3 regions of the Clostridium intestinale genome follow, and region 2 is predicted to be linked to each of the others. Evidence: a T-box and tRNA genes for the amino acid it is inferred to sense, from the RefSeq annotation. Region 2 holds a T-box; the other regions hold tRNA genes.

The links. The T-box of region 2 lies ahead of lysS (lysine--tRNA ligase). A T-box ahead of a tRNA ligase gene usually reads a tRNA of that ligase, here a tRNA-Lys.
Region 1: it has a tRNA-Lys gene. The T-box ahead of lysS (lysine--tRNA ligase) is inferred to sense a tRNA for this amino acid. The anticodon was not compared.
Region 3: it has a tRNA-Lys gene. The T-box ahead of lysS (lysine--tRNA ligase) is inferred to sense a tRNA for this amino acid. The anticodon was not compared.

What each region holds. Positions count from the first base shown of each region.
Region 1 covers NZ_CP121166.1:3,844,079-3,851,641, forward strand. Annotated here, with positions in the region: gene asnB (asparagine synthase (glutamine-hydrolyzing)) at 1-1,086, opposite strand, end outside; gene P8F83_RS19610 (RrF2 family transcriptional regulator) at 1,228-1,665, opposite strand; gene P8F83_RS19615 (L-lactate dehydrogenase) at 1,963-2,913, shown strand; tRNA gene P8F83_RS19620 (tRNA-Lys) at 2,973-3,048, shown strand; gene P8F83_RS19625 (MFS transporter) at 3,133-4,380, opposite strand; gene P8F83_RS19630 (AEC family transporter) at 4,533-5,435, shown strand; gene P8F83_RS19635 (methyl-accepting chemotaxis protein) at 5,616-7,541, shown strand.
Region 2 covers NZ_CP121166.1:581,692-590,081, forward strand. Annotated here, with positions in the region: gene gltX (glutamate--tRNA ligase) at 1-74, shown strand, start outside; gene P8F83_RS02840 (hypothetical protein) at 468-764, shown strand; gene P8F83_RS02845 (helix-turn-helix transcriptional regulator) at 770-979, shown strand; gene P8F83_RS02850 (MarR family winged helix-turn-helix transcriptional regulator) at 1,160-1,600, shown strand; gene P8F83_RS02855 (MFS transporter) at 1,685-3,109, shown strand; gene P8F83_RS02860 (RidA family protein) at 3,199-3,588, opposite strand; gene P8F83_RS02865 (hypothetical protein) at 3,675-4,265, opposite strand; gene P8F83_RS02870 (hypothetical protein) at 4,290-4,724, opposite strand; gene P8F83_RS02875 (hypothetical protein) at 4,729-5,136, opposite strand; T-box leader at 5,272-5,524, shown strand; gene lysS (lysine--tRNA ligase) at 5,610-7,130, shown strand; gene P8F83_RS02885 (hypothetical protein) at 7,307-7,444, shown strand; gene P8F83_RS02890 (DUF1653 domain-containing protein) at 7,507-7,761, shown strand; gene P8F83_RS02895 (DUF1002 domain-containing protein) at 7,858-8,390, shown strand, end outside.
Region 3 covers NZ_CP121166.1:3,833,716-3,842,105, reverse strand. Annotated here, with positions in the region: gene nagE (N-acetylglucosamine-specific PTS transporter subunit IIBC) at 1-309, opposite strand, end outside; gene P8F83_RS19595 (PTS sugar transporter subunit IIA) at 780-1,259, shown strand; gene glcT (glucose PTS transporter transcription antiterminator GlcT) at 1,287-2,144, opposite strand; tRNA gene P8F83_RS19585 (tRNA-Lys) at 2,351-2,426, opposite strand; rRNA gene rrf (5S ribosomal RNA) at 2,432-2,548, opposite strand; rRNA gene P8F83_RS19575 (23S ribosomal RNA) at 2,623-5,526, opposite strand; rRNA gene P8F83_RS19570 (16S ribosomal RNA) at 5,740-7,260, opposite strand; gene P8F83_RS19565 (uracil-DNA glycosylase) at 7,786-8,390, shown strand, end outside.

The sequences.
Region 1 (7,563 bases), 1.4 Mb from region 2:
TAAGAAAAGAGATGAATCTATATCTGCCATACCAGGTAAATCCTTTGCTATTAAAGAATCCTTTAAATAACTTACTAAATCTATATTTTTTATCATTATTGTTTTATGGTTGCTATCTATATATTTAGATGTGAATAAAGCCCACTCCTCGTCAGAGGTTGGTTGAAAAAGCGAAGCTTTAAAATAGTTTTCATTATCCTCAAAGTCAATTGAGTAGGTAGTTAATTTTTTACCTTTGTCTTTAAAGTTTTTTGATGCTACTGCAGCTATAGCAGAGGAGTCTAATCCTCCAGATAAAAAGGTGCATAAAGGAACATCACCTACAAGTTGTCTACTAATTGCATCAACTAATAAAGACTCTAAATGTTCAACAGCTTCATCTTCGTTTTCGGTGTATTCCTCTGCCTTAAGAGTCCAATATTCTTTTAAATTAAAGTCTGTTGGAGAAAAGGATATAAAATTTCCAGGCGGAACTTCATCTATATCATTAAATATACCACTACCTAGAGCTGTAGCAGGGCCAAGTGAAAGAAGTTCTGTAATTCCAGTTTCATCTACTAAAGTTGATATATAAGGATGAGCTAAGAGTGTTTTTATTTCAGAACCAAATATTAAAGAGTTTCCTTTAACTGAATAGAATAGGGGTTTAACACCTAACGGATCTCTAGCTAAAAATATTTCATTAGTTTTTTTATTAAAAATACAGAATGCAAAAATTCCATTAAATTTATCTAAACAGTCTATACCCCAATGAATATATGAGGTTAAGAGAACTTCTGTATCTGAATATGAATCAAATTTATATCCATAAGACAATAAATCTTTTCTTAGATCCTCTGTGTTATATAATTCACCATTATAGACTAAAATATACTCATTTCCATTAATAACTTTAGTCATAGGTTGGCTACCGCCCTCTGGATCTACTACTACTAGACGTCTATGACCTAATAGTACATTTTCATTTGTATAAAAACCTCCACTATTTGGACCTCTGAGTTTAAGAGTATCCGTCATACTTTCAATTATATGATAAAAAGAAGATAAATCTTTAGAAAAATCAATCCAACCAGCTATTCCACACATAATCATTACCTCGCTATAAATTTAATATATTTTATTGTATAAGTTATACTATGAAATATTAAAAAATATAGTTACAAATGAATGTTTTACTGAGGATTTTAGTAAAGATAAAAGGCTTTATAAAGAAAGTCTTTATAAAGCCTATATACAGAAATCTGGTTCAATTTTAGATTTATATTCATCAACTAAATCTGCTAAAGTTATATTATCAACAACATTATCAACAGCGTCCCTCATCTTATTCCATATTCCTATAGTTACATAAATAGTAGCGTTATCGGAATTAGGTTTGTTAGTTGGATTGTAATCTACTGGGTAAAAAGGACCTTCCAATACTCTCAGTAACATACCTATGGTTATATCTGATGGATCAGATGCTAACATATATCCGCCTTGAGATCCACGTACACTTCTAACATATCCAGATTTATTTAGTGGAGTTACTATCTGTTCCAGATATTTTTCAGAGATTTCTTGTCTTGCTGCAATATCTTTTAATGGTACTAAATCTTGATTATAATGAATAGCTAAATCAATCATTAGCTGAACGCCGTATCTACCTTTTGTGGATATTTTCACTACATACACCTCTTTTGATTAAAAATTCTTTTCTCATTATAAGTTATTATAAAGCATATCAAGTTACTAGGCAATTATAATATTTATGTAAAGTAGTAAAGTATTTGTACAATATAAAAAATAGTAATATTATTTTAGCTAAATTATAATAATATTATTGATAAAATTATAACTACATTAAAATCCTATAGGAATTATATCAATTAACTATTTTCATATAAAAATTAAAATAAATTGATATTCACAGATAATAGAATTTAGTATAATAAAAACTATAAAACTTAAGGAGGAAAATCAATGGGAATTAAATCTAGAAAAGTAGCAATTGTAGGAACTGGATTAGTGGGATCTAGCATAGGATTTAGTTTGATTACTCAGGGTGTATGCGAAGAGATTCTTATGATAGATATCAATGAAGAAAAAGCACTTGGGGAAGCGATGGATTTAAATCACTGCATTGAGTATTTAGATCAACATACAAAAGTAAAATTAGGAAGGTATGAAGATTGTGGAGATGTTGATGCCATAATAATAACGGCTGGACCACCACCAAAGCCAGGAAAATCAAGACTCGACACCTTGGATGCATCAGCTAGGATAATGGAATCTATAATAACACCTATAATGGAAAGTGGGTTTAGCGGTCATTTTATAATAATATCAAATCCTGTAGATATAATGGCTTATCATGTTTGGAAGTTATCAGGATTACCTAAAAGTCATGTTATAGGTACTGGAACTTCAGTAGATTCAGCTAGATTGAAGCACTTTATTGCAGATTTATTTGATGTAGATCCTAGAAGTGTTCAGGCATATTCTATGGGAGAACATGGTGACTCTCAAATGGTGCCTTGGTCGCATGTATATATAGGTGGAAAGCCATTTAATAAAGTTATAAATGATAACAAACATAGAGTTGGCCATATAGACTTAGATAAGTTAGTATCAGATACAGCTAAAGCTGGATGGGAAGTATTTAATAGAAAAGGTACGACTTATTATGGAATAGCTACTGCTGCAGTAGGTGTTTTAAAGGCTATATTTAATGATGAAAATAGAATTATACCCGTGTCTACGCTATTAGAAGGTGAGTATGGATTTGATGGAGTTTTCGCAGGAGTACCAGCAGTATTAAATAGAAATGGAGTTAAAGAACTAGTTGAAATAGAGATGACAGAAGAGGAAAAAGTAAAATTTGATAAATCAGTTAACCTAATTAAAGATCACTGTAGTACATTGAAATACTAATTATTATTGACAATAATAATTAAATAATATATAATTTAAAATTGTGTTATGTAGTACGGGATTCACTAGCTCAGTCGGTAGAGCACATGACTTTTAATCATGGTGTCCGGGGTTCGATTCCCCGGTGAGTCACCAATTATATAATTTAACAAGATAACTTGCTTAGCTTAAAATAAGAAAATGCTGTTTTTTGTATCTTACAAGAAACAGCATTTTTATTTAGTCTGTAATAAATTCTGCTTTTGGTTCTTCTTCAACTTTTAAAAATATTACTCCACCAACAATAAATAATATAATTAAACTTAAAATTCCATATCTAGATTCTCCAGTAATGGTTCCGACAATACCTATTAGTAAGGGACCAAATATTGATGAAATTCTTCCAAAGATATTATATATACCAAAATATTCAGCAGAATTTTCTTTAGGAATTAACTTTCCAAAATAAGATCTACTTAAAGCTTGTATACCACCTTGAGCACTAGCTACAAGAAATGATAATATCCAAAAGTCTAATGGTGTTTTTAAAAAGAAACCATATATAGAAACTATGCTATAGGTTATTATCCCTACTAAAATCATTATTCTAGGAGAAAAAACCTTAGATAATTTGCCGTATAAAAGTGCAAAAGGAAAAGCTATTATTTGTATAAATATGAGTATTATCATTAGTGTATTGCTATTGATTCCAACATCTATACCATAAGCAGTAGCCATGGTTATTACTGTATGAACACCATCTATATAAAAGAAATATGCTAAAAGAAAATAGAAAACATTTTTATTATTTTTAGTAGCCTTTATTGTAGTAATTAGTTTTTTAATGCTAGTGCTTAAATGTTTAGGACTACCTTCTATATAGTATTTTTGATGAACATTTTTAAACATAGGGACAGTAAATATAAACCACCAAACAGCTGTAAGTAGAAAAGAAATTTGTGTAGCAAGTATTGTATTCATATTTAAACTTGCAGCGTTTGTTATTAATAAAATAGATAAGATAAATGGAATTGTTCCACCTATGTATCCCCAGGCAAAACCAGAAGATGAGATTAAATCCATTCTTTCATTATCAGTTACATCTGTTAAAAATGAATCATAAAATATATTTGAGCCAGAAAATCCTATGGTAGTGATGATATAAATAACTAAGCAATAAATCCAATTGTTTTCTCCAACAGTAGCTAAAAGCGCTGTTGAAATAATAGAAATAAGTGCAAAAATAGAAAATAGTTTTTTCTTAAATCCTTTATAATCTGCAATAGTTCCTAATAATGGAGCTAGTACTGCTATTATTAAAGTAGCAAAAGAATTGGCATATCCCCAGTAGGCTGTAGAAATATTATCTTCTAATCCAACGCCTGCAACACTCTTAAAAAACACAGGTAAAATAGCAGTAGTTATGGTTATGGAATAAGCAGAATTTCCGAAATCTTGTAGTATCCAGCTTCTTTCTTCTTTATTCACTTACACTCCCCCTTAAACTTTTTCGTAATTTAATTATAAATCAGAATAGGTGAAATATTTGTATAAATTGGGAGAGTTAACAATAATTAATTTAGCTTTAACAAATCTTTTCATAATATTACATACTTTAATTAATTTTGTGGAGGCTGTTTATGAATATATATAATCAAATTGCAAATTTGTTTTTAATGATGCTTATAGGAGGTTACGCTAGAAAAAAAGATATATTGAATGAAATTTTAGAAATAGGATTATCAAATTTTTTATTAAATATAACATTACCTCTACTTGTAATTAATTCTTTTGATTTTAGTTTTAGTAAAGATATGTTCAACAATATTATATCAGCGCTTATTTACAGCATTATTGCATTTATAATTGCTATAATTTTGTCTAATATCATATTTAATAGAGTTGAAGTTGGAAGAAGAGAGGTATTAAAGTTCTGTGGAGTATTTTGTAATTGTGGATTCATGGGATTTCCTATAATAGAAAGTATTTATGGAAAAGAAGGATTAGTTTATGCATCTATATTTAATATGATTTTTACTATACTTATTTGGACCTATGGAGTAAGGCTTTATGGAGGTAAAAGCAGTATAAGTAATTTAAGAAATCTACTTAAAAATCCAGGAATACTATCAGTAATAATTGGATTATTTATAATGCTTACACCAATAAGTATTCCAGTCGTTATAAAATCTGTTCTTGAGATTGTAGGAGGTATGACAACTCCACTATCTATGATAATTACAGGGAGTATGATGGCAGGTATATCATTAAAATCACAATTTAAAGATAAAAGTATGTATTTAGGCATAGCTGCAAGACTTTTGATTATACCTTTAGTTTTATATATTATTACATTAGCGATAAATCTAAAATCTGTGCCAGTAAGTAGTATAGTGATAATTGAGGCTATGCCAGTTGGGGCTACGGCATCTATTTTCTCTCAGACCTTTAATAAGGAAAAAGAACTGTCAGCTTTTTCTGTTTTTATGAGTACCTTAATATCAATGATTACTATACCTATAATAGTTGGACTTGTTGTATAGAGATAGGGTTTTCCTATCTCTATTTAAGAATATTTTTATACAAAACATAAAGTAAACGTTTATATTTAAGTAAAAATATGGTAAGATATAAGTGGTTTGATATAGTTTATAATTTAAGTATAGCTAGGAGTGTATATTATGACAAAAAGAACTCATATTATAGGAATCCGGTATAAATTAATGACAAGCTTATTATCTATTTGCTTAGTACCACTATTAATATTAGGTATCGGTAGTTACTTGCAGGCCAGATCATCATTAATAGACAAGTTTGAGATTTCCAGTGAACAAGTGATTCCTGAAGTAATTGAAAAGTTTAATAAATACCCTGTGCAGATATCAATGGCTTCAAGTAACACTATACTTATGGATTCTAAATCAGAGCAGAAAGATATCATCGATTATTTACAGAAATTCAAAGAGAGAAATGAAGATGTGTTAAATGTATTTTTCTTTACTGAAAAGGGAGAAGCTTTTTCTTATCCTGATGAGAAAAAAATAACCAACCCTAAAAGTGAAGTTTGGTATGAAAAAGCTATAAATAATAATGGAAAAGTTATAAATAGCGACCCGCATAAAAGTTTGATAGCTGATGAATCGGTAGTTACTTTTGCGAAAACTGTTGAAGATAAAGGAAAGATTGTGGGTGTTATAGGTATGGAGATATCTATTAATAAACTTTCCTCAATAACTAATAAATATAGAATAGGAAACAAGGGATACATTTTTGTGATTAATGAAGAAGGAAATGTAGTTACCTACCCAAGCAGGATAATCGGAAGTGATTCAGATACTAAAATATCTAATTGGGATGTAATTAAAAACAATGAAAATGGATCTACAGAAATAGATTTTAATAAAAGTCATATATTTACGACTTTTGGTACAGATTCAGGTACAGGCTTTAAAATTATTGCAGCTATGGACGAGTCTGAGTTAAAAGCTGATATAAGTGGAATAAAAAATATGATTTTCATAACCATTGGGGCAGTGATTGTGATAGCCGCATTGTTTTCTTTTTGGTTAAGCAATGGATTAGCTAAAAGTGCAAAGAAGCTAGAACAAGGGTTTAAAAAGGCTGCTGAAGGTGATTTAACAGTTAAGGTTGACATAAAGTCAAAAGACGAGTTTGGAGAATTAGGAAAAAACTTTAATTTTATGATAAAAAATATGTCAGCACTAATGCTAGAAGTTAAAAATTCTTCTAAAACGGTCTTTGATACATCAACGAATTTAGGAGTTATGGCAGAGGAGAGCACGGCGTCTGTAGGACAAGTATATAATTCTATAGAAGAAATATCTAGAGGAATAATAGAACAAGCTGGAAGTGCTCAAGAAGGAGTAAGTAATATAAATGAACTCTCAAACGAGATAGATGGAATAGTTGAAAATACTAAGGTTCTAAAATCTGTATCATTAAATGCCTTAGAACTAGGAAATAAAGGCTTGAACATGGTTAAAGTTCTTGGTGAAAAATCAGATAGAAGTAAAATATCATCAAATGAAGCTAGCAAAATTGTATTAAATATGAATAAGAATACTGAAGAAATTAATAGAATTTCTGATGCTATAAAGGAAATAACAGAACAAACCAACCTTTTATCACTAAATGCGAGTATTGAAGCTGCAAGAGCAGGGGAAGCTGGAAGAGGGTTTGCTGTGGTAGCTGATGAAATAAGAAAATTAGCAGAGCAATCTAGAAAATCTACTGAAGAAATAAGAAAAATAATTGAGAGCGTTCAAAGTATGTCTAAAGTAGCTATAAGTGCTATGGAGGAATCAAAAGTAACTGTAGAGGAGCAAGAGGTAGCGGTAAATGAGACAGAGAAAATATTTACACAAATACTAGATGCTATAAATCAGTTAACTAATAGAATAAAAGGTATTGCAGAATCAACTAGTGAAATATATTCAAAGAAAAATAAAGTAGTTCAAAAAATAGAAAGTATATCTGAGATATCGGAAGGGACAGCAGCCTCGTCGGAAGAAGTAGCAGCATCTACTGAACAAATAAATACAACTATGGATGCGGTAGCAAAGGGAGTAGAGGAACTTAGTCTAATAGCAAGTAATCTACAGTATGCTGTAGGAAAATTCAAATTATAATATTAGTTAGCCGTTGTATGGG
Region 2 (8,390 bases):
ACCTTTACACAATAATGCAGATATTAGGTGAAGAAAAAGTTAGAGAAAGATTTGAAAAGTTTTTAAGTTTATAAGTGAAACTTGATTCAGGTGGGGTTTTATCCCCAGATGAATCTTAGTTGAACTTATCTAGGGTCGTGCCACTGTTATCTCCAAACTAATAGAAAAAGTAGAGAACCAAAATCTTTGATTCTGTGTGAGTCACATTCTTCTTTAGGTCGGATGGGAGTGTTACAGTGGCTAGACATCAGATAATAAAAAAGAAGTCATCACAGATTTAGTTTGTGATGACTTTTTTTATGGAGATTTTTATGATGTTGAAAAATTTTAAATTGAATTATTACAAAAGATATGTTGTTTTACGGAAATTGATTAATCTCAGTAAAATGTCAAAAACTATTGACATTATTTGAGGTGAGTGTTATGCTAAAAATGTAAAAAGAATTTGACATTAAGGAGGGAATTTTATGAGAAAAATGGATGAAATGGAGTTAAGGGTAAATCAAAAGGGGATTAAATGGAGTTGGGCTTTTATGGTGTTTTCATTATTTATATGGGGTGGATATAACTACGTTAGCCATCAAGAAGCATCACTTCCATTAATTTTATTTTCACTACAGTTTCTAGTTTACTTTTTTGTTACGAGTATTGAGAAAACGAAAGTGGACGATAATAGTGGCAAAAAACAGATTTTGATTTGTTCATTTACGATATTATTGATGATTGTATTTGGTGCTATTTTACACTTTGCTATTGGGCGTTAAGATATATGAAGAATAATATAAAAGAATTACGTAAAGAAAAAAAATATAGGCAGGAAGACTTAGCTAATGAATTAGGTGTTACAAGGCAAACAATAAATGCGATAGAAAATGATAAATATGATCCAACTCTGCTATTAGCTTTCAAACTTGCAAGTATACTAGAAACAACAGTAGATGAGCTTTTTGAACACGATCCAAAGGAATATGATGTTTAATATAATAGAAATAGCTGCTTTTAAATTCAAAAGCAGCTATTTTTAAGTTAATTATAAGAACATGCCCAGGCTCAATTTCTACTTTTGAGATGACTTCTTTTTTTTATTGGCATTGACAAGGTAGAACTCTACTTATATAATGAAGGTAGAATTAAACCTAATTAGAAAGGAGAGAAATAAATGCATAAAGCTAGAGGAAAACCTAGTGCAGATTTTTATATTCGAGGTATAGCACATAGATTACGTTATTTAAATGATCAAAAATTAGCTGAGTATGAAATAACTAATCAGCAGGCTAGACTTTTAGGTGCAATAAGAAGAAGTGTTTATGAAGGTGTAAACATTAGCCGAAAGTTTTTGCAAGAGAGGATGGAACTTAGTGGACCTTCAGTAACCAGTTTATTAAATGGGCTTGAGAAAAATGGTTTTATTATTCGTTATACTGATAGTGAAGATGGTCGTGCCATGCAAATTCAAGTAACCGACAAGGGAAATAGAATTATGGAAGGCTTAGATCAAGTTTTTAAAGATTCTGAAAAACAATTGCTTTATGGAATGAATGAAGAAGAGAGGGATTTATTTATTACTATTTTAGAAAAAGCATATAAAAACATGCAATAAAAAATGGTATATAAGTTCAGGTTATACCTGAATTTATTTTAAACAAATAGGTAGAATTAAACCTAAAATTAAGGAGGCTTTTTTATGGAAAAATCTAATTTAAATATGGAATCAAAAGCTCCTACACGTTTAACACCTTATTTAAGAGCGATTTTAGCAGTTGTAATTATAGCTGATATATTAGATTTGATGGATTCGACAATAACTAATATTGCAGCGCCGGCAATTGTTCAAAGTATTGGTGGGGGAGAAATGTTTATAAAGTGGTTAGGAGCAAGCTATGCTTTAGTTATGGGAATTTTACTGGTTATAGGGGGACGTTTAGGGGATAGGTATGGCAAACGTAAACTATTTCTAATAGGTATGATTGGATTTACATCTGCTTCTGTTTTATGTGGATTATCTATTAATCCAGTAATGATGATAATAAGCAGATTAATACAAGGTGGATTTGGAGCATTACTTATTCCACAAGGTATGAGTATTCTTGTAGCAACTTTCTCTCGTGAACAGTTACCAAGAGCATTTAGTGTGTTTGGTCCAGTAATGAGTATTTCATCAGTATTAGGCCCAATATTTGCTGGATTTATTATAGTAGCTAATATTGGAGGATTAAGCTGGAGACCTATGTTTCTAATTAATATTGTATTAGGAATAGCTGGTATAATTGCAGCTATAAAACTTTTACCACATGATGAACCAATTTCTAATGAAAAACTTGATGGATTAGGATCAGTACTTCTTGCATTAACAATGTTTAGCTTAATATTTGGATTGATTCAAGGCTCAACAGATGGATGGACAAGAATTCCTATAATGAGTATATGTGTTGGTATAATTACATTTATAGCTTTCGGTATTCGTCAAAAGTATGCTGTAAATCCTCTTATAAAAACATCGCTTCTAGCAAACAGAGGGTTTACATCAGGAATGATATTGGGACTTGCCTTCTTTGCAGCTGTAAGTGGGTTGTCTTATGTCATATCGATATTTTTTCAATTTGATCTTAAGTTAACTCCAAAAGAAGCTGCATTAGGTCTATCACCAATGGCTATTGGAATAGTTATCGCATCTTTAATATGTAGACCACTACTTATAAAGTTTGGAAGAAAAATTGTTGTAGCTGGACTTTTAGCTACACTAGTTGGTGTGCTTGGACTTTGGGGAATAATAATAATGAAAGGTGAGGGAGTTAATGCCTGGTTTACTGCACCAGCAATTCTTGTGATTGGAGTGGGAATGGGAGCTTGTTTTAGTAGTATTTATGACGTTGCTCTTGGAGATTTAGAGCAAGATGAAACTGGTAGTGCCAGTGGATCTTTAAGTGCGGTACAACAACTTGCTGCTGCTATTGGCTCGGCTGCTATTACTACTATTTATTTCAAATACCAAGGTAGTAATGGAGCTACAACAGCCATGACAATAAGTGTTATGCTTGTTGCTGCAATTGTAACTCTTTGTTTGGGACTAGTTTGGTTATTGCCTAAAACAGCTCCTGCAGAAGAATAATATAAAAAATTTGCGTAAGTAAAAATATAGTTAGGAATACTTAGTTAATAAAATAGCTGCTTTTGAATTCAAAAGCAGCTATTTTTAAGTTAATTATCAGAACAGGCCCATGCATCAATTTCTACTTTTATAGATGGATTAGCTAAAGAAGCTACATATAATAAGGTCATACATGGTTTATGACCTTGCAGTACTTTTGAAACAGCTTCAACTCGTTTGGAATTATCAATATTCCCAACTAAATAAAAAACTACTTTTACTAGATCTTTAACTTCCATATTGGATGCTTCCAAATTCTTCACAATATTATCCATAGCTATTTCTATTTGTTCTATTGGATCTTCTGGAATAGGGACATCGTTATATTTTCCAATCTGTCCAGACATAACTAACCAACGAGCCTGTCCTGAAACCTCGACTTGATGCGTGTAATCAGCAACTGGTTCATGAATGTTTCTTGGGTTTCTGAATTCTTTCATAGTATAACTCCTTATATATTTGTATTTATTTCTGTGTATAAATTATAGCATATTATGTAAACAATGAAGAATTCAATAGTTGAGGACTATTTTTTGTATTTAATAAAATCAGTTTTAGCTATTATATTATCAATATCGCTAAGTGTGCTTTGAATTTCATTGTTATTATTTAAAACGGTAACTTCCTGAATATCAGATGAATCATCAATTATTAAAAGATACCCTTTATCTAAAGAGACATCTTCATTAATATTTTTGTTGTCTGTAAGAATGATATCTATTTTAGAAATATTTACACGTATCTTTTTATCTTGTGAAGGAATGTACTTACTATCATTAAAACTGCCAAAAATAATTCTTTTGTCATTATAAACTAAAGTATTTACAGTAAAACATTGACTAATTGGCATTTGGCCACTAGTCCAACTTAAAATCTCATTATTTTCATTGAGTAAAAAAAGATTAGTGGATTGCGCTCCATCTTTTTCAGGTTTTTGAGCTAAAATAAGTTTCTCATTATCAATTTCTTTTATAAGTAAAATATCTACTTTTCCATTTGAAGAGTTTTTGCTAAAAAGTGTCTCAATAGATTTTTCTATAGTTGAAACTTTACTATTACAACTTATTAAAAGAGAAATTAAGATTAAAGAAAAAGTACTTAAAATAAATTTTTTCACATCTATAAACCTCCTAAAATTCTATTATTCAAAATCAATACTTTCTTCAAATACATATATAAACTTCGCACTATTTTCAACTGACTCTTTTAAGTGGACGTTATCAAAGCCTATCAATTCTAAAACTAAGATTTTATGTTCTCCAATTTTATTTATATCATATTTATATACTGCATCGCCAACATGCATTTTATTTCCTAGCACCTTCATCTCAGAGACACTATTTTTACTATCACTTTGAAAGCTCTCCATAGTCCTGTTTGAAAATTTTATATAATCTTTTGAGTTTAGTTGATTTTTTATATTAGAATCAGTATTTATATCATTTCCATTATACAAATACCACCGACCATTTAATTTAGCAGGTGAAATAAAAACTAATATGATAAGCATTAAGTGAGAAACTAATCCTAAAATAGTAAGTTTTTTAACCTTAGTAATAATATCAGCTCCTTTCAAGTAACTATTCTAGTAGTTTTTCGTATTCTTCAGTATCATTAAAACGTGAATCGAATTTTGCAGGAAGATCACCTAAGTTTTTCATTAAAATCGGGTTTCCATCATTTACTTTTTTCATAGTAATTTCAAAAGAATTATTTTTATCTAAGTTTATTTCAATAGTTTGTTTGTCTCCAACTAAGCTATATTTTTTGCCTTCTATAATATCAAAAGTGCCTTTGTTAACCTCTCTATTATCAATATATTCCACGAAACTATTTTCATCAGAATATATTGAAATTTGGACAAAATGTCTATCAGAAGTTCTTTCGCTTTGATAGGAACCTCTCAAAAAAACGCTATTAATATTTCTACAGCCAGAAAGCATAAGTAAAAATGTTATTGATATTATTAAAAAAAGAGTCTTTTTCATAATAAATTAGAGCTCCTTTATTAGTACTCTTATAAAATAATTGTAGCATATATTTCCAGTTGATTTGCTATCAAATTTAAAATGATTAAGAGATTTGAAGTATGGACATATACAACTTTTTAGTGTTATAATTTTTTAAAGACTATGAAGAGAAGAGTAGATAAGTAGATGAATTTACAGAGAGCTCTAGAAGATGAGAATGAGCAAGGAGTTTTTTATTGAAGAAGGTCTCAGAGTTGCACACCGAGTCTGGTTTCAGAGGTAGGCTGTGACGGTATAACCCGTTATAAGTTATAGAGTATATTTAATTATGTACTTGAAAAGGTCTATATGGCGACATATGGATAAACTGAGGTGGTACCACGAATATATAACTTTCGTCCTCAAGATTAAATTCTTGGAGGTGAAGGTTTTTTTATTTGTTTTAAAATTTATTAAATCATAAATAAATATTTAAAGGTGGTATAACTAAAATGTATAAAGAATTTGAAAGTATAGAAAACCTAGAAAAAATAATGCCAGATTCAAATGAATTTGTAGCTGAAAGAGTTAAAAAGTTAAATAAACTTTATGAGTTAGGAGTTAATCCGTATCCTTATAGTTATAAAGATACAACTCATACTAAGGATATTTTGGATAACTTTGAAAATATAAAAGAAGAACAAGAATTCACATTAGCAGGAAGAGTTATGCTGATAAGAAGGATGGGCAATGCTACGTTTGGGAACATCATAGATGAAAAAGGAAACATACAAATATTCTTAAGTAAAAAGAGCTTAGGTGCTGAAAGTTATGAAATCTTAAAATTAATTGATGTAGGTGATAGCATTGGAGTTGATGGAACGGTATTTAAGACTCAAACAGGTGAAGTCACTATAAGAGTAAAACAGTTTGAATTATTATCAAAGTCCATTAGAACACTTCCAGAAAAATATCATGGTATACAAGATGCTGACCTAAGACAAAGACATCGTTCATTGGATATGATAATGAATGAGGACGTTAAAGAAAGATTTATTAAACGTTCAAAAGCAATAACAGCTATCAGGGAATATTTAAATAATATAAACTTTATTGAGGTGGATACTCCTATCTTAGATACTAAATATGGTGGAGGAGAAGCAAAACCATTTGAAACCTTTGTTAATGCATTGGATTGTAATGTATATATGAATGTTTCCCCAGAATTATATTTAAAAAGGCTGATAGTTGGAGGAATTGAAAGAGTTTATACCTTTGCAAGGGCTTTTAGAAATGAGGGAATTGATAGAACACATTATCCGGAATTCAGTTTATTTGAATGTTACATGTCTTATGCTGACTATAATGACATGATGAGGCTCATGGAGAATATATATGATTATGTATTTAATAAAGTTAATGGAACAACAAAAATTCAATATGGAGATGTGGAAATTGACTTTAAAGCTCCATGGAAAAGAGAGAAAATGTGTGACCTTGTAAAAAAAGATACAGGAATTGATGTTGAGACACTTACTAAGGAAGAAATTATACAAAGAATTAAAGAAAATGGATTCTTAATAGCAAGTCAAAATGAGGGTTTAGTTATCAATGAATGTTCAAAGGGAGAATTAATAGTTAATCTATTTGAAGCTTATTCTGAAAAGAATTTAATTCAACCAACCTTTGTTATAGACTTTCCAGAAGAATCTTCTCCACTGTGTAAAATTCATAGAAATAACTCTGATTTAATTGAGAGGTTCGAGCCTTATGCTTACGGTGTTGAGCTTGGAAATGCTTATTCTGAACTTAATGATCCATTAAAACAAAGAATACTTTTGCATGAACAAGCATCAAAATTAAGAGCGGGTCTTGAAACAGCTAGTCCAATGGATGAGGAATTTGCAGTTGCTATAGATACTGGTATGCCACCAACTGGAGGTTTAGGAATAGGAATAGATAGAATGATAATGTTTCTTACTGGTTCCCATACCATAAAAGATGTTATAGCATTTCCTTTAATTAAAAGATAATAATATATAAGAAAAGGGCCCATATCACTGATGAAAATCTTGATATGGGCCTTTTTGTTACTAGACGATATTTGAAATGTATTTTAGCTACCAAAAAAATAATGTAAAATGAATCTAATGAAGCTGAGTGAAGCAAAATATATATTAAATAATATTTTTAGTTAGAAGGAGAACTTATGAAAAACATAAATAAAGTACCACTTAACAAAACAGGTTTTTCAAACAGCTATGATGAAGGTTCAAAACATAAAAATCTTAAAGACTTAGAAGGAAACTCTAAAGACGAAAACAATTGCAGAAATAACAAAAAGTAGTAAAATGATTAGAGAGAAGTAGTTAAAATGCTTCTCTCAAAATAACTTTTAGGAGAAGTAAAATGCAGAAAATAGACTTATCAGAGTATAAAGGAAAGATATTTAAACATTTTAAAGGGGATTTATATTTAGTTTTAGATGTAGCTGAGCATTCAGAAACTAGAGAAAAGCTAGTTATTTATAAGGCTTTATATGGAGATTGTGGAGTTTATGCAAGGCCAGTTGATATGTTTCTAAGTGAAGTAGACAAGATTAAGTATCCTAATGTTGATCAGAAGTATAGATTTGAACCAACAACTATTAATAGTGTTAAGTAAAATTATTAATATTATTGTAAGATTATTCTAAGTAAAAATTAACTTGTTTATATTATAATCAAAAAAGAGAAGTTTATTAAAAGGAGAATAAAAATTATGAAGATGAAATCATTTATAAATAAGCTTATCATATCATCCATGGCTTTGGGAGCTTTTGTTACTGGATTTACAGGAGTTACTGCTCATGCAGATTCTTTTAAGTCTGTAACTTTAGGAGCAGATTTAACACAAGCACAAAAAGATGACATGCTAAAGTATTTTGGTGTTAAGAAAAATGAAGTTAACTTATTGGAAGTTACATCAAAAGAGGAGCATACATACTTAGGGAAGGTTGCAACTCAGGCTCAGCTTGGTAATAGAGCAATATCTTGTTCTTATGTTGAACCTACAAGTAAGGGTGGTATAAAGGTAAGTACAAACAATCTTACTTGGGTTAATGATGGGATGATAAAAAATGCTTTAATTACAGCAGGAATTGAAAATGCGAATGTTGTAGCAGCAGCGCCTTTTGAAGTATCTGGAACAGCAGCATTAACTGGGATATTAAAAGGATTTGAAAACAGTACTTCAGGACAAAAAATAGATGAAGATAAAAAAGAAGCAGCAAATGAAGAGTTAGTGACTACAGG
Region 3 (8,390 bases), 1.4 Mb from region 2:
TGCCGCTACTCCATTATTTTCTTCAGCTAAACCAATTGCAATACCTACTGCAAATAATAACCCAAGTATCGAAATAGGTGTTGCCCCATCACCTTTACCTAAATATAAAGTACCAAAAATAGCATCTCCAGCTTGAGCTATTATTGGAATACCTTTTTCCATTAAGTACTTATTACCAGTCCATGTCCATACATCATTTTGACCTAATCTTAATAGTATAGCGGCAGCTGGCATTACTGCTACTGGAGTCATTAGTGCTTTACCTATCTTTTGTAAGAAAGCTAATACTCTGTTGTTTCCTTTTGACATATAAATCCCTCCTGAATATAGTTTTTACTGATATCAGCAAATTATCATAAATAATTGCAAATAAAAAAGCTGGAAAAGAATATACACATAATATACTCTTTCCAGCTAATGCCCTATACTAGTTACACGCTGTATCAGTTACTTATTAATTACAAGACAAGTATATACTATTATTTTTTATTAGTCAACGGTTACATTAAATTATTTTTTAAATTTTTATTTTTATATAAAATACTATTGATTGACAAAATATATATCAGTGTATATAATTACATTGAACATGTAACTGTTAATCAGGCATAAGTTTAATATTAAACTTATGCCTTTTTTTAATAGGTTGTGTAAATTTATAAGAACTAATTAAGGAAATGCTTATTAGATTGCACTTCATTTTGCATGTATATTTAAAGTTGTAATTGAAAGGAAGTGAACTGTACTAATTGTTTTTATAAAATAATTAGTTGATATTTATGTTTGGATTATTTAGTAAAGAATTAAAACTTGTAGCTCCTATTTCAGGTAAAACTGTAGACCTTTCCGCTGTACCAGATCCAGTTTTCGCAGAAAAAATGACTGGTGATGGTATAGCAATAGACCCAACAGGAGACTTAGTAGTAGCTCCAGCTGACGGAGAATTAACTCTAGTATTTAAAACTAAACATGCTCTAGCTATGACTTTATCCAATGGAATAGAATTATTAATTCATATTGGCATGGATACAGTTTCTTTAAATGGAGAAGGTTTTGAGCTTCTATGTGAACAAGGTACAAAGGTTAAAGCTGGAACTCCTCTTTTAAAAATAGATAGAGAATTCATAAAATCAAAAAATTTACCATTAGTAACTCCTATAGTTATTACAAATATGGATTCTGTAAAGTCACTTAATCCTTCTATCGGTCAATCTGTAGAAGCGGGAAAAGATACTATTTTAACTTATAAAACAAAATAAGAAAAGGTGCTAAATCTTAGCACCTTTTTATTTTGATAGAGAAACTCTAAACCTTTCTATATGCATAGCTAAATAGGCTATTTCATCTTCAACTACATCAACATCATCTAAATTTTCTTTTAATATTTCTGCAACATACTTAGCAATATTATATGATTTACGGTATTTACGCTTTATGACATCTATAAAATCATTTGTTATAGGTGTATTAGTTCTTATTCTTTCTATTGCGAATCTTAGATGTGTTAAAAATCGAGCATAATCTAATGATTTCTTATCTATTTCAATATCTAATGTATCCTCAATATATTCGATTATAGTATTACTTATAAAACTATATTTAATGGTATTAGAAAGTCTACCATTATTTCTTGCAGAATGTATATGCAAAGCAATAAATCCAGCCTCTCCGTCAGGTATATATACACCTAAAGATTCTTCTATTTTTATTGCAACCTGTTGCGCTAAAGTAAACTCTTTATTGTATAAAGTCTCGATTTCAGCTATAAATGGATTTTGTATTTCTTCATTACCTTTTAATCTTTTTATTGCGAAGAATAAGTGATCTATTAATCCTATATGTATATTTTCACTTAACTCCTCATTTAATTCTTTAGATATAAAAAATATAAGTTCTTCACAAAAACCAACAAACTCTTCTTCTAAGTTACTTATTAAAGTCTTAAAATTTCTTATATTATCTTTATCTTCAATTATGAATATCTTTTCTATTTCTGTTCCTTTAAGTACTTTATCTCCTGGTCTTTTGCTAAATCCAATCCCCTTCTGAAAGAGCATTTTTTCTTTTCCTTCCGATTGAACAAGTACTATGTTGTTATTAAATGCTTTAATTATTTCACAATCTTCTTTTAAAGAGCTATTCACATGTTCACCTTCTTACTAAAATGATAATATAAGACTTTAACTTCATTCAACTAATACCTGTTTTAAAACCTTATAATGTCAATTGTAAAGTGTAAACATATAAAACACAACTATATTTTTTAAAATTTATTAAATAAACTAATAATCAATCGTTTTATTATAAACTTTTAAAAATAAAAAAGATCCTAGAAAATTCTAGAATCTTTTGGTGGCTCACCGGGGAATCGAACCCCGGACACCATGATTAAAAGTCATGTGCTCTACCGACTGAGCTAGTGAACCATAATATTTGGCGACTTCCTACTCTCCCACACAGTCTCCCATGCAGTACCATCGGCGTAATAAAGCTTAACGATCCTGTTCGGAATGGGAAGGGGTGTTACCTTTATGCCATTATCACCAAATATATTATGAAAGAATTTTGTTCTTTCAAAATTGCACGTAAGTTCATTTAATAATATATATTCCAGTTAACTTATTGGTCAAGCCCTCGATCTATTAGTATGAGTCAGCTAAATATGTTACCACACTTACACCTCTCACCTATCAACCTTGTGTTCTTCAAGGGATCTTACTAGATTACTCTATGGGAAATCTTATCTTGAGGTGGGCTTCACGCTTAGATGCCTTCAGCGTTTATCCCTTCCCGACTTAGCTACCCAGCTATGCTCCTGGCGGAACAACTGGTACACCAGAGGTCAGTCCATCCCGGTCCTCTCGTACTAAGGACAGCTCCTCTCAAATTTCCTACGCCCGCGACGGATAGGGACCGAACTGTCTCACGACGTTCTGAACCCAGCTCGCGTGCCGCTTTAATGGGCGAACAGCCCAACCCTTGGGACCTACTTCAGCCCCAGGATGCGACGAGCCGACATCGAGGTGCCAAACCTCCCCGTCGATGTGGACTCTTGGGGGAGATCAGCCTGTTATCCCCGAGGTAGCTTTTATCCGTTGAGCGATGGCCCTCCCACGAGGTACCACCGGATCACTAAGTCCGACTTTCGTCCCTGCTCCACTTGTAGGTGTCGCAGTCAGGCTCCCTTCTGCCTTTGCACTCTTCGAAGGATTTCCGACCCTTCTGAGGGAACCTTTGAGCGCCTCCGTTACTTTTTCGGAGGCGACCGCCCCAGTCAAACTGCCCATCTAACAATGTCCTGTCACCAGTTTCATGGTGTCCAGTTAGAATTCCAGTACTATCAGGGTGGTATCCCAAGGTTGACTCCACTAAAGCTGACGCCCTAGTTTCCCAGTCTCCCACCTATCCTGTACAGACAATACCGAAACTCAATGCTAAACTACAGTAAAGCTCTACGGGGTCTTTCCGTCCAATCGCGGGTAGCAAGCATCTTCACTTGCACTACAACTTCGCCGGATTTGCAGTTGAGACAGTGCCCAAATCATTACGCCATTCGTGCGGGTCGGAACTTACCCGACAAGGAATTTCGCTACCTTAGGACCGTTATAGTTACGGCCGCCGTTTACTGGGGCTTAAGTTCACACCTTCGCTTGCGCTAAGTGTTCCCCTTAACCTTCCAGCACCGGGCAGGCGTCAGCCCCTATACATCAGCTTTCGCTTTAGCAGAGACCTGTGTTTTTGCTAAACAGTTGCTTGGGCCTATTCTCTGCGACCTACTCTCGTAGGCACCCCTTCTCCCGAAGTTACGGGGTCAATTTGCCGAGTTCCTTAACTGCAATTCTTCCGCCGGCCTTAGGATTCTCTCCTCACCTACCTGTGTCGGTTTGCGGTACGGGCACTACTTTTCTCCCTAGACGCTTTTCTTGGCAGCGTGGAATCATGTACTTCATCCATAAATGGACTTCCCCATCACACCTCAGAATTGTTAAAACGGATTTTCCTGTCTTAACTCCCTAAGTGCTTAGACTAGCATCCAATAGCTAGCACACACTATCCTCCTGCGTCACGCCATCGGTAATAACGATGGTAGTGGTATAGGAATATCAACCTATTGTCCATCACCTACGCCTTTCGGCCTCGGCTTAGGTCCCGACTAACCCTCAGCGGACGAGCCTTCCTGAGGAAACCTTAGGTTTTCGGCCTGTGAGATTCTCACTCACATCTCGCTACTAATGCCAACATTCTCACTCGTAAACAGTCCACCGCTCCTTTCGGTACGACTTCTGCCCGTTTACGACGCTCCTCTACCGCTTACATTACTGTAAGCCCGTAGCTTCGGTGGTAAGTTTGAGCCCCGAACATCTTCGGCGCAGGATCTCTCGACTAGTGAGCTATTACGCACTCTTTTAATGAGTGGCTGCTTCTAAGCCAACATCCTAGTTGTCTTCGAAATCCCACATCCTTTTCCACTTAACTTACACTTTGGGACCTTAGCTGACGATCTGGGCTGTTTCCCTTTTGACTACGGATCTTATCATTCGCAGTCTGACTGCCGAACTAATAGTATATGGCATTCGGAGTTTGATAAGGTTCGGTAAGCGATATGCCCCCTAGCCCATTCAGTGCTCTACCTCCATTACTCATATTCGACGCTAGCCCTAAAGCTATTTCGAGGAGAACCAGCTATCTCCGAGTTCGATTGGAATTTCTCCGCTATCCACAGCTCATCCCATGGTTTTTCAACACCAACGTGGTTCGGTCCTCCACGAGATTTTACTCTCGCTTCAACCTGGCCATGGATAGGTCACCCGGTTTCGGGTCCACGACATGCAACTTTGTGCCCTATTAAGACTCGGTTTCCCTTCGGCTCCGTACCTTAAGTACTTAACCTCGCTACATATCGTGACTCGTTGGCTCGTTCTACAAAAAGCACGTCATCACACATATAAAGTGCTATGACCGGTTGTGGGCATACGGTTTCAGGTTCTATTTCACTCCCCTCCCGGGGTTCTTTTCACCTTTCCCTCACGGTACTTCTTCACTATCGGTCATCGGGTAGTATTTAGCCTTGGGAGGTGGTCCTCCCTGCTTCCCACAAGGTTTCACGTGTCTCGTGGTACTCTGGATCAGAACTTACTATTTCGCGTTTTCATCTACAGGACTATTACCTTATGCGGTGGAACTTTCCAGTTCTCTTCGATTAACGTAATTTAGCTTTTATGTTCTGTCCGCAACCCCAGAAATAAATTTCTGGTTTGGGCTCTTTCCCTTTCGCTCGCCGCTACTTAGGAAATCGATTTTTCTTTCTCTTCCTTCAGGTACTTAGATGTTTCAGTTCCCTGAGTTTACCCTCCATAAGCTATGTATTCACTTATGGATACATGGGGTTTCCCATGTGAGTTTCCTCATTCGGACATCTCTGGATCACAGGCTATTTGCGCCTACCCAGAGCTTTTCGCAGCTTATCGCGTCCTTCTTCGGCTCCCGATGCCAAGGCATTCACCATACGCCCTTTATATCTTGACCTATGTCATTCTATAAAAGAAATTGATTAATTAATTGCCAACTGGCTTTATTATATATTACTTTACTTACTTATGTGCAATTTTCAAAGAACATCTGAACAACTTATGGTCGTTCAAAATTAAACAGAGGAAAACGTAAATCTTTGTCAATTATATTGACTGAATTTTATACTTAAATTCTACTAAGTTGTAGTTTTAAGTAATTTCTCCATAGAAAGGAGGTGATCCAGCCGCAGGTTCTCCTACGGCTACCTTGTTACGACTTCACCCCAATCGCTGACCCTACCTTCGGCCGCGCCCTCCTAAAAGGTTAGGCTACGGACTTCGGGTATTGCCAACTCTCATGGTGTGACGGGCGGTGTGTACAAGGCCCGGGAACGTATTCACCGCGACATTCTGATTCGCGATTACTAGCAACTCCAGCTTCATGCAGGCGAGTTTCAGCCTGCAATCCGAACTGAGACGAGTTTTATAAGTTTTGCTCCACCTCGCGGCTTTGCGTCTCTTTGTACTCGCCATTGTAGCACGTGTGTAGCCCTAGACATAAGGGGCATGATGATTTGACGTCATCCCCACCTTCCTCCGCGTTAACCACGGCAGTCTTGCTAGAGTGCTCAACTAAATGGTAGCAACTAACAATAAGGGTTGCGCTCGTTGCGGGACTTAACCCAACATCTCACGACACGAGCTGACGACAACCATGCACCACCTGTCTTCCTGTCCTCCCCGAAGGGAGAACTTCCTCGATTAAGAGTAATTCAGGAGATGTCAAGTCTAGGTAAGGTTCTTCGCGTTGCTTCGAATTAAACCACATGCTCCGCTGCTTGTGCGGGCCCCCGTCAATTCCTTTGAGTTTTAATCTTGCGACCGTACTCCCCAGGCGGGGTACTTATTGTGTTAACGGCGGCACAGGGGGAGTCGATACCCCCTACACCTAGTACCCATCGTTTACGGCGTGGACTACCAGGGTATCTAATCCTGTTTGCTCCCCACGCTTTCGAGCCTCAGCGTCAGTTATTGTCCAGAAAGTCGCCTTCGCCACTGGTGTTCTTCCTAATCTCTACGCATTTCACCGCTACACTAGGAATTCCACTTTCCTCTCCAACACTCTAGACACCCAGTTTGGAATGCAGCACCCAAGTTAAGCCCAGGTATTTCACATCCCACTTAAGTATCCGCCTACGCTCCCTTTACGCCCAGTAAATCCGGACAACGCTTGCCACCTACGTATTACCGCGGCTGCTGGCACGTAGTTAGCCGTGGCTTCCTCCTCAGGTACCGTCATTATCGTCCCTGAAGACAGAGCTTTACAACCCGAAGGCCTTCATCACTCACGCGGCGTTGCTGCATCAGGGTTTCCCCCATTGTGCAATATTCCCCACTGCTGCCTCCCGTAGGAGTCTGGGCCGTGTCTCAGTCCCAATGTGGCCGATCACCCTCTCAGGTCGGCTACGCATCGTCGCCTTGGTGAGCCGTTACCTCACCAACTAGCTAATGCGCCGCGGGCCCATCTGATAGCGGATTACTCCTTTGGTCATTTGAAGATGCCTTCATTTGACTTTATGCGGTATTAATCTCCCTTTCGGGAGGCTATCCCCCTCTATCAGGCAGGTTGCCCACGTGTTACTCACCCGTCCGCCGCTAGGAAATTACCGAAGCAATTTCCTCGCTCGACTTGCATGTGTTAAGCACGCCGCCAGCGTTCGTCCTGAGCCAGGATCAAACTCTCAATTTAAGTGTCACACTAATGTGCACAAATTTTAGTTTAATCTTACTCTAAGAATTACGTTGACTTTAAGTAGTTGTTTCAAACTTTACATTTGTTACAATTACTTACTCACAACTTTCGTTGTGTAAGTTTTATTCAAAACTTCTTAAGTTTCCTCTGTTTAATTTTCAAAGACCAATTTCGTCATTATTCGTCACCGTTTAGCGGCAACATATAATATATTATCATGTTGTTTTTGTTATGTCAACTGTTTTTTTAATATTTTTCAGTTAACATTTATATTCTCAGAAACTTTATGTTTTCTGCGGAACGTGTTTTATCTTAACATCTATATCAGATGTCTATTTATTATTATAACATATTCACACAAACTTATACCAGTAATTCTTAATATATCTCCATATTTCTTTGATTTCATATTATGGATACACCTGGAGCTGTTTTATTGATGTATAACGTTTACTATTTCTTTGTTTTCTTTATTCGACTATTATTTTTTATTAAGTGTTATAATATATTGGGGTGATTTTTATGGCTATTAATTTTAAAAATGATTGGCAAGAGCTTTTAGAAGAAGAACTTTCTAAAGAATATTATTTAAAACTTAGGCAATTTCTCATAACAGAATATAAGACAACAACAATTTATCCTAATATGCATGATATTTTTAATGCATTACACTATACGGCATATAAAGATGTTAAAGTAGTGATTTTAGGGCAAGACCCTTATCACGGACCTAATCAAGCACATGGTTTAAGCTTTTCTGTAAAACCAGGTGTTGGTATTCCCCCTTCCCTTCTCAATATGTATAAGGAATTACAGACAGACCTAGGTTGTTATATACCTAATAATGGATACCTAAAAAAATGGGCTGATCAAGGAATTTTATTATTAAATGCATCCTTAACAGTAAGAGCTCATACTGCTAATTCTCACAAAGGGAAAGGATGGGAGATATTAACCGATAAAATAATCTCTTTATTAAATGATAGGAAAGATCCTGTCGTATTTATACTTTGGGGAAATAATGCTATTTCAAAAGAGAAACTCATAACAAACAAATATCACTACATAATAAAATCAGTACATCCTAGTCCACTATCCGCATCTAGAGGTTTTTTTGGCTCAAAACC